4 regions of the Rhizobium hidalgonense genome follow, and region 2 is predicted to be linked to each of the others. Evidence: predicted binding sites of a transcription regulator. Region 2 holds the regulator's gene; each other region holds the start of a gene.
What was found. The regulator LexA, encoded in region 2, represses DNA repair genes until DNA is damaged. The targets are predictions, from matches to a motif close to TGTTCNNNNTGTGTTCNG.

Region 1: a site for LexA is predicted at 1,567-1,584, ahead of FFM81_RS00500 (helicase-related protein). Genes of this name have one in related genera too.
Region 3: a site for LexA is predicted at 2,528-2,545, ahead of FFM81_RS06280 (putative DNA modification/repair radical SAM protein). Genes of this name have one in related genera too.
Region 4: a site for LexA is predicted at 1,305-1,322, ahead of FFM81_RS32590 (ImuA family protein). Genes of this name have one in related genera too.

The regions. Positions count from the first base shown of each region.
Region 1 covers NZ_CP054027.1:111,491-115,479, forward strand. The annotation lists gene phbB (beta-ketoacyl-ACP reductase) at 1-360, shown strand, start outside; gene FFM81_RS00490 (YMGG-like glycine zipper-containing protein) at 508-768, opposite strand; gene FFM81_RS00495 (DUF3309 family protein) at 796-951, opposite strand; gene FFM81_RS00500 (helicase-related protein) at 1,747-3,989, shown strand, end outside.
Region 2 covers NZ_CP054027.1:2,377,946-2,381,934, forward strand. The annotation lists gene kdsA (3-deoxy-8-phosphooctulonate synthase) at 1-646, opposite strand, end outside; gene FFM81_RS11370 (VOC family protein) at 643-1,539, opposite strand; gene lexA (transcriptional repressor LexA) at 1,736-2,455, shown strand; gene FFM81_RS11380 (ComEC/Rec2 family competence protein) at 2,436-3,989, opposite strand, start outside.
Region 3 covers NZ_CP054027.1:1,338,119-1,342,107, reverse strand. The annotation lists gene FFM81_RS06285 (UdgX family uracil-DNA binding protein) at 1-1,290, opposite strand, end outside; gene FFM81_RS06280 (putative DNA modification/repair radical SAM protein) at 1,290-2,522, opposite strand; gene greA (transcription elongation factor GreA) at 2,776-3,252, shown strand; gene FFM81_RS06270 (glycosyltransferase family 4 protein) at 3,275-3,989, shown strand, end outside.
Region 4 covers NZ_CP054027.1:32,709-36,697, reverse strand. The annotation lists gene FFM81_RS00155 (Y-family DNA polymerase) at 1-299, opposite strand, end outside; gene FFM81_RS32590 (ImuA family protein) at 340-1,284, opposite strand; gene FFM81_RS00150 (metallopeptidase family protein) at 1,447-1,884, shown strand; gene FFM81_RS00145 (DUF1737 domain-containing protein) at 1,910-2,116, opposite strand; gene FFM81_RS00140 (HpcH/HpaI aldolase/citrate lyase family protein) at 2,116-3,018, opposite strand; gene FFM81_RS00135 (hypothetical protein) at 3,132-3,365, shown strand; gene FFM81_RS00130 (VOC family protein) at 3,462-3,884, shown strand.

The sequences.
Region 1 (3,989 bases), 2.1 Mb from region 2:
GACCGCAGTTTCGGCCGCATTGTCAATATCTCGTCGATCAATGGCCAGAAGGGCCAGATGGGTCAGGCGAACTATTCGGCGGCCAAAGCGGGTGATCTCGGCTTCACCAAGGCGCTGGCCCAGGAAGGGGCAGCCAAGAACATCACCGTCAACGCCATCTGCCCCGGTTACATCGGAACCGAGATGGTGCTTGCCGTGCCGGAGAAGGTGCTGAACGAACGCATCATTCCGCAGATTCCCGTCGGCCGTCTCGGCGAGCCTGAGGAAATCGCGCGCTGCGTCACCTTCCTCGCCTCCGACGATGCCGGCTTCATCACCGGTTCGACGCTGACGGCCAATGGCGGGCAGTTCTTCGTCTAGTCCCGCAAGGCTCATGAATGAATTGCAGCAAGGGCGCGTCCGTTTGGACGCGTCCTTGCTTATTCATGCGTCGGTCCATGACGGAGTAGGCAGCAAGAAAAACGGGCGCCGAAGCGCCCGTTGGGAAGTCCGATATGCTTTTGCCGATCAGTAGCGGCAACGGGCCTCGTAGCGGCGGCCGTAGCGGTCGCGATAGACGCAGTAGCCGCGGCGTTCGACCGACTGGCCGATGAGAGCGCCGGTCAGACCGCCGGCAACGGCGCCGACGGCGGCACCACCCCAACTGTTGGTGACGGCACCACCGATAACAGCACCGGTGCCGGCGCCGATCGCCGTGCCTTGCTCGGTCGCTGTGCAGGATGCCAGGGCGCCCACGAGCGCACCAATAAGAACAATCTTCTTCATCATGTCGTAACTCCCCAGGTTTGTTGGCCTTTAGATGCGGCCCATGAGTACAAGGATAATGATAATCACGAGAACTAGCCCCAAACCGCCAGAAGGTCCATAGCCCCAGCCACGGCTATAACCCCAATTCGGCAAGGCTCCGATCAAGAGCAGAATGAGGATAACAAGAAGTATTGTGCCAAGCATGGTGTGTTTCCTTCATTTCATCGGCAATTTGAATGGACGAGAAACACGCATTGGCGATTTTTGTTCCCGGTTAAGCGTGGAAATGTGACGCGTCCGAACCCTGGCCCAATCCGAAACATGCTCGTATGGTAAAAAAATCGTTCAAGTACAATATGTTGCGGTGAACAAAGCGAGAAGATCCCGATGTCGCCGATTCGTCAGCGATTCGTTCCGTTTTTGATCGGTGCGCCGCCAGCGACCATCCCGGCTTAACGGCATATGAATCCGGCTTCCGAAAGATTAATGCCGATGGGACAGGGCCGAACGGGGAGCCGGATCGGCGATCCGCATCTAGCACATGGACTGAATTTCGCCACCAGATATGGCCGTGAACGAAAGGCGAAAACAATAGGGTCAGTGATTCGTCGCCGATTCGTTCCGGCTTTGGTCGAGAGGTTAATTTCGGGCGCAATTTTTGATTGTTCGCAGGCGGACGGAATCGCTGATGGCGGCGACGAAAATGCCAAGCGGAGGGATTCCGGCGATTCAGCATCTAGTGGGAAAAAGTGATTCAAAATCAATACTTAGCCGTGAACAAAAACTGAATCATCGGGAGTCAGCGATTCGTCTCTGATTCGTTCTCACGCTGTTCCGAATCGGTGACGCCGGCATTCCGAATGACTCGCAAAGGTCGTAATCCCGGAAGCATTTTGAAATCTGCCCTTGCGTTTGCGGCGGCGGCTGTCCATGTGTTCTCTGGCTTCCATTAGCGAAGCATTCTTTTCCTTGGGGCTGCCTGCCTCATTTGCATGGACCATGACTCTGACTTCGCAGCCGATGATACTGAGCGGGCGCGGTGTGACCGCGGTGCTTGGGCCAACCAATACCGGTAAGACCCATTATGCGATCGAGCGCATGGTCGCGCACGGGACCGGCGTGATCGGCCTGCCGCTCAGGCTGCTGGCGCGCGAGGTCTATACGCGGGTGGTGGAGAAGGTCGGCGCGCAGAATGTGGCGCTGGTCACCGGCGAGGAAAAGATTTCGCCGCCCAATGCGCGTTTTTCGGTCTGCACCGTCGAGGCGATGCCGCGTGAGACCAAGGCCGCTTTCGTCGCAATTGACGAGGTGCAGCTCGCCGGCGATCTCGAGCGCGGCCATATCTTCACCGACCGAATCCTGCATCTTCGCGGCCGCGAGGAAACGCTGCTGCTCGGTGCAGGGACGATGCAGCCGATCCTGCAGCAGCTCCTGCCCGGCATCACTGTCGTCGAGCGGCCGCGGCTTTCGCATCTTTTCTATGCCGGGCAGAAGAAGATCACCCGGCTGCCGCAGCGCTCGGCTATCGTCGCTTTCTCGGCCGATGAGGTTTATGCCATCGCCGAGCTCATCCGCCGGCAGCGCGGCGGCGCGGCTGTGGTGCTCGGCGCGCTCAGCCCGCGCACCCGCAATGCGCAGGTGGCGCTTTATCAGGCTGGCGATGTCGAATACCTGGTGGCGACCGATGCGATCGGCATGGGCCTCAACCTCGATGTCGATCACGTCGCCTTCGCCCAGGACCGGAAATTCGACGGCTACCAGTTCCGCAATCTCAATCCGGGCGAACTCGGCCAGATCGCCGGGCGCGCCGGGCGGCACGTGCGTGACGGTACCTTCGGCGTCACCGGACAGGTTTCCCCCTTCGACGAGGAGCTGGTGCAGCGCATCGAGGGGCACGAATTCGACAACGTCAAGGTTTTGCAGTGGCGCACCACCGAGATGGACTTCTCATCGATCCCATCGCTGCGCGCCAGCCTCGAGGCGGGACCGCGCGTGCCGGGGCTGACGCGGGCGCTGCCTGCGGTCGACCAGCAGGCGCTGGAACAGCTTTCGCGTTATCCCGAGGTCATCCACCTTGCCGACAGGCCGGCCCGCGTCGAAAAACTCTGGGAGGCTTGCGCGCTTCCCGACTATCGGCGTATCACCCCGGCACAACATGCCGATCTTATCTCGACCCTCTTTTCCGATCTCGTCCGCTATGGCACGGTGAACGAGCAGTTTCTCGCGGAACAGGTTCACCGCTCCGATCGGACAGATGGGGAAATTGACACGCTTTCGGCGCGAATCGCGCAGATAAGAACCTGGACCTACGTTTCGAATCGTCCCGGCTGGCTGGCCGATCCGACACATTGGCAGGAAAAGACGCGGGAAATCGAAGATCGATTGTCCGATGCGTTACATGAGAGGTTGACGAAACGCTTTGTTGATCGCAGGACATCTGTGCTCATGAAGCGCCTGAGAGAGAATGCGATGCTGGAAGCTGAAATCAGTGTGAATGGCGATGTCTTCGTTGAAGGACATCATGTAGGGCAATTGAGCGGATTCCGCTTCACGCCGGTGGCGGGAACGGACGGACCGGATGCCAAGGCGGTTCAGGCTGCGTCGCAGAAAGCGCTCGCGCTCGAATTCGAGGCCCGCGCGGCTCGCATCCATGCCGCCGGCAACAGCGACCTGGCGATCGGTTCGGATGGGTTGATCCGTTGGATCGGCGACCCGGTGGCGCGGCTTTCGGGCAGCGATCACATCATGCGTCCGCGCGTGATTCTGCTGGCCGACGAGCAGTTGACGGGCAATGCCCGCGATCATGTCGCCGCCCGTGTCGAACGCTTCGTCAATCATCATATCAGCACGGTGCTGAAGCCACTCGATGATCTGTCGCGCGCCGAGGACCTGCAGGGTCTCGCCAAGGGGCTGGCCTTCCAGCTCGTCGAGAATCTCGGTGTGCTGTTCCGCCGCGACGTCACCGAGGAAGTCAAGTCGCTCGACCAGGAGGCTCGCGCCTCGATGCGCCGCTACGGCGTGCGTTTCGGCGCTTATCATATTTTCGTTCCGGCCCTTCTGAAGCCGGCGCCGGCCGAGCTCATCACGCTGCTCTGGGCGCTGAAGAACGACGGTTTGGATAAGCCGGGCTACGGCGATCTGATTCCGGTGCTCGCCGCCGGCCGCACCTCCGTCGTCACCGATCCGAGCTATGAGCGGATGTTCTACAAGCTCGCCGGCTTCCGTTTCCTCGGCAAGCGTGC
Region 2 (3,989 bases):
CCTGCCCGCCGGGCTGCGCGACGGAATGGGTCGCATCGAAAACGACGGGGGCGCCCATCGACGCCATGATCGGCAGTGAGCGCATATCGGAAACCAAAGTATTGTAGCCGAAGGAAGCGCCGCGCTCGCAGAGCAGTACGTTCGGATTGCCGCTGGCGTTGAGCTTCTTCAGGACGTTCTTCATGTCCCAGGGAGCCAGGAACTGTCCCTTCTTGACATTGACGGCACGGCCGGTCTCGGCAGCGGCGATCAGAAGGTCGGTCTGACGGCAGAGGAAGGCCGGAATCTGCAGGACATCGACCACCTTGGCCACTTCGGCGCATTGTTCGGCGGTGTGAACGTCGGTCAGGACCGGAAAGCCGAACTCCTTCTTGAGATCGGCAAAGATCTGCATGCCCTTTTCAAGCCCGATGCCGCGCTCGGCCGACAGCGAAGTCCGGTTCGCCTTGTCGAAGGAACTCTTGTAGACGAGGCCGATGCCGAGCTTGGCGCAGAGCTCCTTCAGCGTCCCGGCAACCATGAAAGCGTGGTCGCGGTTCTCCATTTGACAGGGGCCGGCAATCAGCGACAGGCGGCCAGCATTGGAAAAGGTGACCTGGCCTGCGCCCTCGCCGATCCTGACTTCGGAATTCGTATCAGTGCTCATCGTGTTTCCTCGAAGGCGAAGAGCGTGCCCTGCCCGGGCGCCGGCTTCACCAGAATGCGATTGTTCTTGCGCGTGTAGGTCACTCCGTTAGCAGCCAAATGCGCTTCTGTCACGGCAAGATCAGCGACGGCAAAGAGGATAGCCCGGCCGCGCAGGCCGCGGTCGGCGGATGAGACGGCGATCTCGAAATAGGCCTCCAGCCCTTCCGGCGTCATCAGGCTGATTTTTGCATTCGAGGCGGCGATATTGACGCCGAAACCGGTCTTCTCGACGACCGATTGCGCCGCGGCAAGGCCGACGAAGGCGGCGAATGCAGCGGGGTCCGGCGCGCACAGCGCGATCTCGGCAATGCCTGTTGCGCCATTGGCATGCGTCTCCAGCACGCCGCGGTCGGCCGGCAAGGGATTGATGCGCTGGCAGGTAAAGAGAAAGAAATCGGGCGCCCGCAGATCGCCCGCAAAAGCCAGTTTGAAGCTGCCGACGCTCCTGGAACCATCCGGCATTTTCATCGGCCGGCTGAATTGCAACATCTCGCCGGCGCTCGATCCGCCGGCAGCGAAGCTCTGATGGTCGTGGCCGGCGTCCGCGGTGCCGAAAACCACCGCCGAAAGCCCCTCCTCGCCGCAACGGAAGCGGAAGGCCCGGTTGCGGGCGGTGAAGACATTGCCTTGCCGCGCCGACGCCTCGTTCTCCTCGACGCTCGCAATACCAAGCGGCTCCAGATAGGTCTTGTCGGCAAGGAAGACGCAGGCATTTTCCGTTCCGAAGGGATGGCGGGCATCGGCGGCAACGGTGAAGCCGAGCTTGCCTAGCCGTTCGCGGGCCAGATCGATATTGACGACGGGCAGCACGACATGATCCAGCGGGTGCGGTATGGCGGAATGCTCGTTCATGATATCCCTCCCTCAAACGACAAAAGATGTGCGACAGCGCCACCCCCAAAGCAAGACATGTGTGCCAATCCGGCGAATGAAAATAAAAATCTCAACGAGTTGGCGGCAAGTTTTACGGAAAATTAGCTACTTGCGGAACACATATGGAACATATAGTGTCTGTTCTGGATTTGTTTCAATCAGGGGTCTGACGTCGATGCTCACGCGCAAACAACAGGAGCTTCTCCTTTTTATTCATGAGCGCATGAAGGAATCCGGCGTTCCGCCGTCTTTCGACGAGATGAAGGATGCCCTCGATCTGGCCTCGAAATCCGGCATTCATCGCCTGATCACGGCGCTCGAGGAACGCGGTTTCATTCGCCGCCTACCGAACCGCGCCAGGGCACTTGAGGTCATCAGGCTTCCGGAGGCCTATAGCCCCAGCATCCAGCCCCGGCGCGGCTTTTCGCCGAGCGTCATCGAGGGCAGCCTCGGCAAGCCCCAGCCGGTCGCCGCTCCCTCGCCTGTAAAACCCGTTGCTGACAACGGCAACTCGGTCTCGGTGCCGGTTATGGGCCGAATCGCTGCCGGCGTGCCGATTTCGGCGATTCAGAACAACACCCACGATATCGTCGTTCCGGCCGATATGCTTGGCTCCGGCGAGCATTATGCTCTGGAGGTCAAAGGCGATTCGATGATCGACGCCGGCATCTTTGATGGCGACACGGTGATCATCCGCAACGGCAGCACCGCAAGCCCAGGCGACATCGTCGTTGCCCTCGTCGATGACGAGGAAGCGACGCTGAAGCGCTTTCGCCGCAAGGGTGCCTCGATCGCACTTGAAGCGGCCAACCCGGCTTACGAGACCCGGATCTTCGGACCTGATCGTGTCAAGGTGCAGGGCAAGCTCGTCGGCCTCATTCGCCGCTATCACTGACACTGGACAGGCCAGATTCGACAAAACTGTTGCTGCGCCAGTCATAAGCGCGATGGCGCATCCACGGCCGTGACAGGGTTTCGAATGCCGTTGCGACCTCCAAGCCGGTGTCTGCGAAGCGCAGCTCGATGGAACCGGTTTTGCGTAGTGTCTCACCGGTAAAAAGCGTCCCACCTGAACGGCAGCTGTTGAAACGCAGGCGGACTGATGTGACGACGATATCGGCCGCATCGCAGGCCGGACCGAGATAAGCGGCATTGTCGATGACCGTGACGATACGGCCATTGCCAAGCCTCGATGTACACCAGGCCCTCTTGACGCAGGAAAAGCGGTTTGTTTCACCGCCCGCGGCCGCCGCCCGCATCGCCGTCCTCGCTTCATTCTGCTGATCGCGGGAAAGCCTGACGCGGCGGTCGTCTCCCTCCGGCGGAATTGCGGGACCATCCAGCATCTTCGGCGGGTAATGCGCCGGCAGGACCAGCGCTCGCTGCCACTGGTCGAAAATGAAATCCGGCGGGTTTTCGCGATTGGAAGCCATTGCCTCAGCCGCGACGACTGCAACCAGACTGCCATCCTCCGAAATCACCAGATCCGGCGGCCGGGGAACCGGCAGAAGCAGCACGATGGACGTCGAGGCGGCGAGGATCGAAGTGCCGGCATGGCGCAACCGGGTGCGGAGCAGCGTCAGCAGCAGAAAGCCTGCCACCGCCACGACGAAATACCAGGCGGGGAGACGGCCGACGCCAATATCGCCGCCCCAGCCGGACACCGTCTTGGCAACCGCAATCACCATATCGAGGCCAAAGCCGACCACCTTCCAGAGCGGCGCGTCCAGACCGAAAGGCATGAGCAACATCGCCAGCAGCCCCGCCGGCATGACGATGAAGGAGATGATCGGCATCGTCGCGAGGTTTGCCGGCAGGCCGTAAGCGGTCAGGCGATGAAAATGCTCGATCGAAAACAGCGCCGTGGAAAAACCGCCGATCAGTGAGGTCAGGAAGACGCCGCCGAAGAAACCGGCGACCGCAACGACCGGCCTGATGATCGGCAGCTTCAGCAAAGCGTTTTCGCGGATGCGCCGGTCCTTCCACAGCTGATAGCCCGATACCAGCGCCAATGTCGCGGCAAAGGACATCTGGAAGCTCGGGCCCAGGACTTCCGAGGGCGAAATGGCGATGATGACAAGAGCCGAGAGGACGACATTGCGCAGGCTGATTGACGGGCGATCGAAGAAGACTGCGATCAGCATGATGGCCATCATGATGAAGGCGCGTTCGGCCGAGACTCCGAATCCTGATATCAGGAAGTAGGCGGTGACGGCGATGAGCGCGCCGGCGGCGGCGATTTTCTTTGTCGGATAGGCTTGAGCAACGCCCGGAAACAGGCTGAGCAGCATCCGGAACCCGACGAAGAAAATGCCTGCCGACAGGGCCATGTTGAGGCCCGATATCGCAACGATATGGGCAAGACCGGACTGGCGCAGCGCCTCCGTCGTCGCCTTCGAGATGGCGCGCCGTTCGTCGGTCACCAAAGC
Region 3 (3,989 bases), 1.0 Mb from region 2:
ATCCTGGAGACGCTGCTTCGCATCGGTCAGCGCCGCAAGCGCCGTCGCTCCCATGGCAACGATCAGCTTCGGTTTGACCAGTTGCATCTCCAGGTTCAGCCACCAGCGGCAATGTTTCACCTCGCCCATATTGGGCTTCTGGTGGATCCGGCGCTTGCCGCGCGGCTCATATTTGAAATGCTTGACGGCATTGGTGATGTAGAGCTTCGAGCGGTCGATGCCCGCTTCCGCGATCACCTGATCGAGCAGCCTGCCAGCCGGGCCGACGAAGGGTCGCCCGGCAATATCCTCCTGATCGCCCGGCTGCTCGCCGACGAACATCACCTGCGCATCGGGCGGCCCCTCCCCGAAGACTGTCTGGGTCGCATTGGCGTGAAGTGGACAGCGCGTGCAGATCGCGGCCTCCGCGCGCAGTGCATCGAGTGTGCCGGCGGGAGCCGCAGCTTCTGTAGGAAGATGGCGCGCGGCCTGCTGTAAGCGGTCGTGAAAAGGCAGCGATTGCGTCGCCTCGCGCGCCGCCATCTCACGCACCTTGCTCTCGGCCGATGCAATCAGCCCTGGAATGAGATCGGCCTCCGGCAGGTTCTTCCAGTATTTTTTCGGCATCTCCGCCTGCATCGCCTTCACCTTCAATCGCGCCGGATTGAAGATGCTGGCGTAATAGGTGCGCCAGAGTTCATCTGTGACATCGCTGAGATTGGGCTTTTCGCACGGCTCGTCCTTGATCGTCAGCCGCTCGCCGTCCCAGGCGGCAGAGCCCTTGGGCGTTGCAATCAGCCAATCCATGTCAGTGAAGCGCCGCTGGAAGAAGGGCGCCGTACGCCTGACGATATGGTGGTCCGGCTCGAACCAGGCAATGAATTTTCGACGCCCTGCGGCAGCCGCACCAGTCTCCTTAAAGCGGACGAAGGCCGTCATCTTGTGCGCGTCGCGCCGGACATTTTTCGCCATCAGCCGGGCACGCACGACATCCTCGTCGGAGGCCACTTCGAGCAGTTGCCGGTCGAGTTGCAGCCGCCAGAGGAGGCGATAAAGCAGGGAAAACCGCACCGGATCGGAATGGCAGAGAACCGTCTCAGCCAGCTCGACAAAGACGGGCGGCACCGTCATCGGCCTGCGTGTCGCCGCGGGTGCCGGCGGCATGGCGTCGCGTTGGAATGAAAGATCGGCCTCGGGGCTTTTTTCCCGCCAGTCGATCTCCTCGGGCAGGATGCCGGCGGCCGCAAGCGCACGCGCGGCGTCGCGCCACTCGGCAAGATCGCCCCGCCCGGCAAGTACGACCCGGCGCATCACAGTAACGACAATTGTTCGGGTTGCGGTTCGAACATGGCGCGAAGGTCCGGCCGGTCGATCAGCCGGCGCGGCGACCAGCCTTCCGCTGAGATGAAGGATTGGACTTTCCTGATCGAAATGCCGAGCCGCGAGAGATCGTCGAGCCGCAGGCGGTGAAATCGGCGGGCCGAAACGATCGCTTTGACCGTCTTGGTGCCGAGACCGGGCACACGCAGCAACCGTTCACGCTCCGCCCTGTTGATATCGACGGGAAACTCGGCGCGGTTGGAAAGCGCCCAGGCAAGTTTCGGATCGAGGTTCAGATCGAGCATGCCGCCCGTCTGGTTGGCGGTGATCTCGTCGATGCCGAAACCGTAGAAGCGATAGAGCCAGTCGGCCTGATAGAGCCGGTGTTCGCGCATCAGCGGCGGCTTGATCAGCGGCAGGTTTTTCGACGAATCCGGGATCGGGCTGAAGGCGGAATAATAGATGCGCTTCAGGCCGTAGCTGCTGTAGAGCCGTCCGCTAGTGGCAAGGATCGTCGCGTCGTTGGCGCCATCGGCGCCGACGATCATCTGCGTGCTTTGGCCGGCGGGCACGAATCGCTGACGCTTCTTGGTCCGCAGCGTCGGTTCGCCGGCCGCCTCGATCTTTAGCCTCAGATCGCCCATCGATCGCCGGATATTGGCGGGTTTCTTTTCCGGCGCGAAGCGGCTGATGCCGGTATCCGTCGGCAATTCGATATTGAGGGACAGCCTGTCTGCATAAAGTCCCGCCTCCTCGATCAGACGCGGCGACGCCTCGGGGATCGACTTGAGATGGATATAACCGCGAAAATTATGCGTCACCCGCAATTCGCGGACGATGCGGACCATCTCTTCCATCGTGTAATCGGACGAGCGAATAATGCCCGAGGATAGGAACAGCCCTTCGATATAGTTGCGGCGATAGAATTCCAGCGTCAACCAGACCACTTCTTCCGGCGTAAAACGCGCCCGTTCGACATTGCTCGACGAACGATTGACGCAATAGGCGCAGTCGTAAATGCAGAAATTCGTCAGCAATATTTTGAGAAGCGAAATGCACCGCCCATCCGGCGCATAGGCATGACAGATGCCGGACCCCTCGGTCGAGCCGAGCCCGCCGCTTGCGCCGGAATCACGTTTCACCGTGCCACTGGAGGCGCAGGAAGCGTCATATTTGGCGGCGTCGGAAAGGATGGCCAAGCGTTCTGTTAGCGACTTCTTCATTAGTGTGTTCACTATATGTTCCGCACCGCAAAGTCAATCACGGCGATCCCGCCTTTGCCCATTTTTACGGCGCGCGACCCGCTATTGCGGCGGCTTGCGTTTCGTCTATGCGAATTTTCTGGAAATCGGCCTTGCCGATCTGCTATAAGCACTTAACTAGAATTGTGGCACGGTTCCGAAGCTCCCCTTCGGGACCTGTTTTCTTTTGTGTCCGCGCCTGATTGCGCGAACATAAGGAGTGAAGGACAGAGAAATGGTTGAAAAGGTACCGATGACACCGGGTGGTTTCGTCAAGCTGCAGGAAGAACTGCGCTGGCGTCAGCAGGAGGAGCGCCCGCGAATCATCGAGGCGATCGCCGAAGCCCGTGCTCATGGCGACCTTTCCGAAAACGCCGAATACCACGCCGCCAAGGAAGCCCAGAGCCACAATGAAGGCCGCATCAGCGAGCTGGAAGACCTGACGGCGCGCGCCGAGGTCATCGATCTCACCAAGATGTCGGGCGACAAGATCAAGTTCGGCGCCAAGGTGAAGCTTGTCGACGAGGACACCGAGGAAGAAAAGACCTATCAGATCGTCGGCGACCAGGAAGCCGACGTCAAGGCCGGCCGCATCTCCATTTCCTCGCCGATCGCCCGCGCGCTGATCGGCAAGGAAGTTGGCGATTCCATCGAGGTCAATGCGCCCGGTGGTTCCAAGGCCTACGAAATCCTCCAGGTTTCCTGGGGCTGATCGCCCACCAGAGATCCATCCATTGCCGGACATTCGTGACGTCGAGATCATCGCGCCCAATTTCAAGCGCCGGCTCTCCGGCGTCACGTCGACCATCATCCAGCTCATCCCATGCCAGGTCCGCCTCGGTTTCAGGATCGCCACGCTTGGCCCCGGCTTGCCGCAGGGTCTGCCGGAACTGAAGTGGCCGCAGCTCGCCGGCCTCTGGCGTCCGCCGGCGCGCCGGCGCCAGCGTGTCTGGCACGCCCGCCGCAACAATGAGATGGCCGTCGGCATCCTGCTTCGCCATCTCCTGCGCATGCCATTAAAGCTGCTTTTCACCTCGGCCGCGCAACGCCGCCACACTGCCTATACGAAATGGCTGATCCGCCGCATGGACGCGGTGATCGCAACCAGCGACCGTTCCGGTTCGTTCCTTGAGGTGCCGCATACGGTCATCCAGCACGGCGTCGACCTTTCCCTGTTCCACCCACCGGAAACCGCAGAGGACGGCATTGCCGCCAGCGGCCTGCCCGGCCGCTATCTCGTCGGCTGTTTCGGCCGCGTACGCCATCAGAAGGGCACCGATCTTTTCGTCCAAGCAATGATCGAATTGCTGCCGCAGCACCCGGAATGGACGGCGGTCGTCTCCGGCCGCGTGACGGCCGAGCACGCTGCCTTCGGCGAAAAGCTCAAGGCCGATGTCGCCGCCGCCGGGCTCGGTGACCGTATCGTCTTCCTTGGCGAAGTGCCCGATA
Region 4 (3,989 bases), 2.0 Mb from region 2:
CGCGCATCAATCCCCATATAAAAAAGCCGCGACAGCACATCCTTGAGAAGCGCCTTTTCCCCGCCGAAGAGATGGGCGCAGCCGCTAATGTCGAGAAACAGGCCGTCCTTGCCGTCGAAGGCCACCAGCGGCGTATAACGGTCGCACCAGTCGGCAATGGCCTCCAGCAGCCGGCGGTCGGCGGCCGGATCCTCTTCCGCGACCTCGAGCGTTGGGTACATGGCCCGCGCTTCGGCAACGCCCTGTTCCTTCTTCAGGCCCAGCCTCTCGGCCAATTCGTCCAGGGCCGTCAGCCGCATGGCATTGTTGAGCTTGCCGGAACAGACGATAGGGGGGGTCTCAGGACGCCCTTTCGAACGCCAGGAGTGCCCCCATCGCCTGCGGGCGATGCGGTCCGTTGGCAGATGCGGAAAGCTGAGCGCCAGAATGCGCTGACTGCTCGCCGGGAGGACGAACGAGGTTTGGCTCGGCGACAGGGAGAAATTCGCGTTCATGGGGGTTCCACTCCAGAAAAAAGCAGAGCGGGGCCGGATTGCGACCCTTCTCCAGCGTGAGACGGAAAATCGGATTGCCGATGCTGCCGGAAAGCTTCGATTCCCCAGGCAACGGCCGCAGAGCCGATGGAGCTGGTTCGACATGCAGGCGGAAAGCCGCACTGCTAGCCTCCTCCGCCCCGGCCTGGCGGACGATAAAGAGCGGACGGCGGGCAGCACGCGCCCGCAGACTGAGCCTGCGGCTTTCGGTCAGGCCGAAATGGGTGGGATTGCCGCGCACTTCGAAGATGACGGCCGAAAAAGCAGCGCTTTCCACCGCGGTCTCCACCAGCCAGAGCGCCTCGTCCAGCTTGCGCGGCGCCGCATGGAGAAACCGCTCCGCGTTCAGCCCGAAATCCTGAAGCCCTGGAGCATAGGGCCGACCGGCCTCCAGCGTGCCGACAGCATCACCGACCCAGAGCAACGGCAGCAGCCTGCCGGCATCGGATTCCTGCTTCTGCAGCCGCGCGGCGACAGCCATCGCCAGCCCGCTTGCCGCACCCGCATCACGCGACAGAGCCGAGCGGAATTCGGTGATCGCATCGAGCGGCAGGCCGCCTTCCAGCGCCTCATCAAGATATTCTACCCCGAACGCCAGCGGCGGCAGACTGGCTCTCCGGGGTGTCTTTCCCCCTTCCGCTAGGGCTCCCCGCTCCGCTGCCGCAAGCGCCGGCGCGGGCTTCCCTTCGAGTCTGGCGATGGTTTCGCGGAGCGCAAAAAGCCGCTCGCGCGCCAGGGCGTGCTGCGCCATGGCGTTCTCCAATTCCGTCTTGTTCCTGTTATGTTCTTATAGATTCCAGAGAGCTAATGAAGAGTCAACGGCCATTTTTTATGAATTTATTCCTGCCTTTGATTCCGCACTCGAAAATCGGCGATAAAGGTTCTATATGGGCCCGCAAAGGAAGGAATATTCATGGCCCGCATAGACCAGAGCGATGATTGGCGTGACCGCCATGCGCCGACGATCAGCGCCTTCGAGTCGCTGGCCATGGAGGCCTACAGCCATCTGCCGGATGAGTTCCGCCAGCTGACGACCAACCTGACGATCGAGATCGAAGACTTCCCCGATGACGACGTTTTCGAGGACATGGCGCTCGAAACCCCTTTCGATCTCCTCGGTCTTTTCGAGGGCAGGGGCATTTCCGAACGTTTCACCGTGGAAACCGGCGAGATGCCGAACCGCATCCGCCTCTACCGGCGTCCCATCCTCGACTACTGGGCTGAGAACGACGAGACGCTCGGCGATATCATCACCCATGTCCTGATCCATGAGATCGGCCATCATTTCGGGTTGAGTGACGATGACATGGAGCGGATCGAGGCAAGCGCCGAAGAAGCCGCGGAACGCTGAAACACGCCGTGTCCGGTAGGACGCGCTATTGCTCGGAGAGCTTCATCTCGGGATGGTAATCCTTGCCTTCGACAGTCTTGACGACGGCCTGGCCGCACTGCATCGCGCCGGTTGCGGCATTGAAGGCATAGGTCGGCGAGCCCTCCAGCGACCAGCCCTTGTTGAGGACGGCGGTGACCTTGTGGCAGAAGGAAGCATCGTCGGGACCGGTCAGGAAGCGGTAGAGTTTCATCAGTCGGGCTTTCTTGCAGAAATCAGGTGAGCTTTATGGACCAGAGCTTCGGCCTGGACAAGATGCAGCCGCTCGACCATCCGCCCGCCGGCATTGATGACATTTAGCCCATCGGAAGCCGGATCGGCAAAGGCAGCAATGATCGCCTCCGCTTCAGCAATCGCTGCCGGATCCGGGCCGAAATGCCGGTTGGCGGCTTCGATCTGCGCCGGGTGGATCAGCATCTTGCCGGCAAAACCCATGGCCCGCCCCTGCCCGCATTCGGCATCGAAACCCTGCTCGTCCCTGAAATCGTTGAAGACGCTGTCGATCGCATCGAGCCCGTAGGCGCTGACCGCAAGGACGACCTGCATCAGCCACGGCACGAGATAGGCTCGTCCCGGCTGCGGCAAGACGCCTGTTTCCTTGCGCAGATCATTGAGCCCGGCGACGAGGCAATCGAGCCGCGAGCCCGGCGTGCGGCCGGATTCGGCGATCGCTCCAGCATTCAGCACGCCGCGCGGCGTCTCGATCATCGCCCAGATGCGCAGCTCCTCCGGCGCATCCGCATCGGCGAGTAGATCGGCTATATCGGTGATATCTAGAGGTCCGTCCACCTTGGGAAGGAGAACGGCGTCGGGCAAAAGCGCATTGACCAGATCCAGGTCCGCCGGCCCGAATTCGGATGACAAAGAATTGATGCGGATGATCCTTTCCTTGCCCTCAAGCAGCGGACCGGCAAAAAAGGCGCGCAGATTTTCCCGCGCTTGTTCCTTCTTCTCGGGCGAAACGGAATCCTCGAGATCGAAAATAACCGCATCGCAATCAAGCGAATGGCTTTTTTCGAGCGCCCGGAGATTGATGGCGGGCACGCTCAGCACCGAGCGGCGCAGATTTAAGGAACGGCGTATGGTTTGGCTCATCGATCATTAGTGCCAAGCTTCGCGAAGCCCGGCAAGACAACAAAAAGCCATGCTTGCCTTGCAGAGAGGAAAAAGAAGGACCACATTCCTTTCCGAAGAAAGGTCTCAAACCCATGCAGAACATTCGCTCCATCTTCCTCATGCTTGCCGGCGCCACGGTTTTCGTGGCCATGTTGCTTTTCACCTTTTCGGTGACACTCGCCGTCGGCGGCATCCTGACCGTGCTCATGGTCGGTCGCGCGCTTTCGCTGAAGATGAAGCCCGCTCCGGTGCGCGCCAAGGCAAACAATGGCCAGCGCGAAATGCGCATCTGGAACGACGGCCGCGGCACGATCATCGATCTCTAAAAAAATCGACCGACACTGTCGGATCATGCTTCCATGATACGTCCTTGAAGCAGCCGAGCATTCCGCCGGCGCTTCAAAACGAAATGGAGGACAAGCATGGATGCGACAACGGAAAACAATCCGGTCAAATTGCCGCCGGTCAAGAATGGCCTGCTGCCCTATCTGACGGTCGGCGGCGCGGTCAAAGCCGCCGAATTCTACAAGAAGGCTTTCGGCGCCGAAGAAGCCTATGTCGTGCCGGTCGACGAGAGCGGCAGGACGATGCATGTGCATCTCTACATCAATGGCAGCTCCCTCATGCTGTCGGATGCCTATCCCGAATACGGCCATCCCTTCAAAGGCCATGAAGGCTTCGCCATCCAGCTTGTCATCGACGATATCGATTTCTGGTGGGACCGCGCCGTTGCTGCCGGCGCCGAAGTCGTCATGCCGGTCGAACTGATGTTCTGGGGCGACCGCTACGGCCAGTTGCGTGACCCGTTCGGCGTCCTCTGGGGCCTCAACGCACCGACGAAGTAATGGTCCATACGCAGAGGGCAGGCCGCGCGAAACGTCGCGTGGCCGTCATTTTCAAAGATTCTCCTTCATTTCGGCGAAAAACTGGACTAGATGCAAATTCAGGAA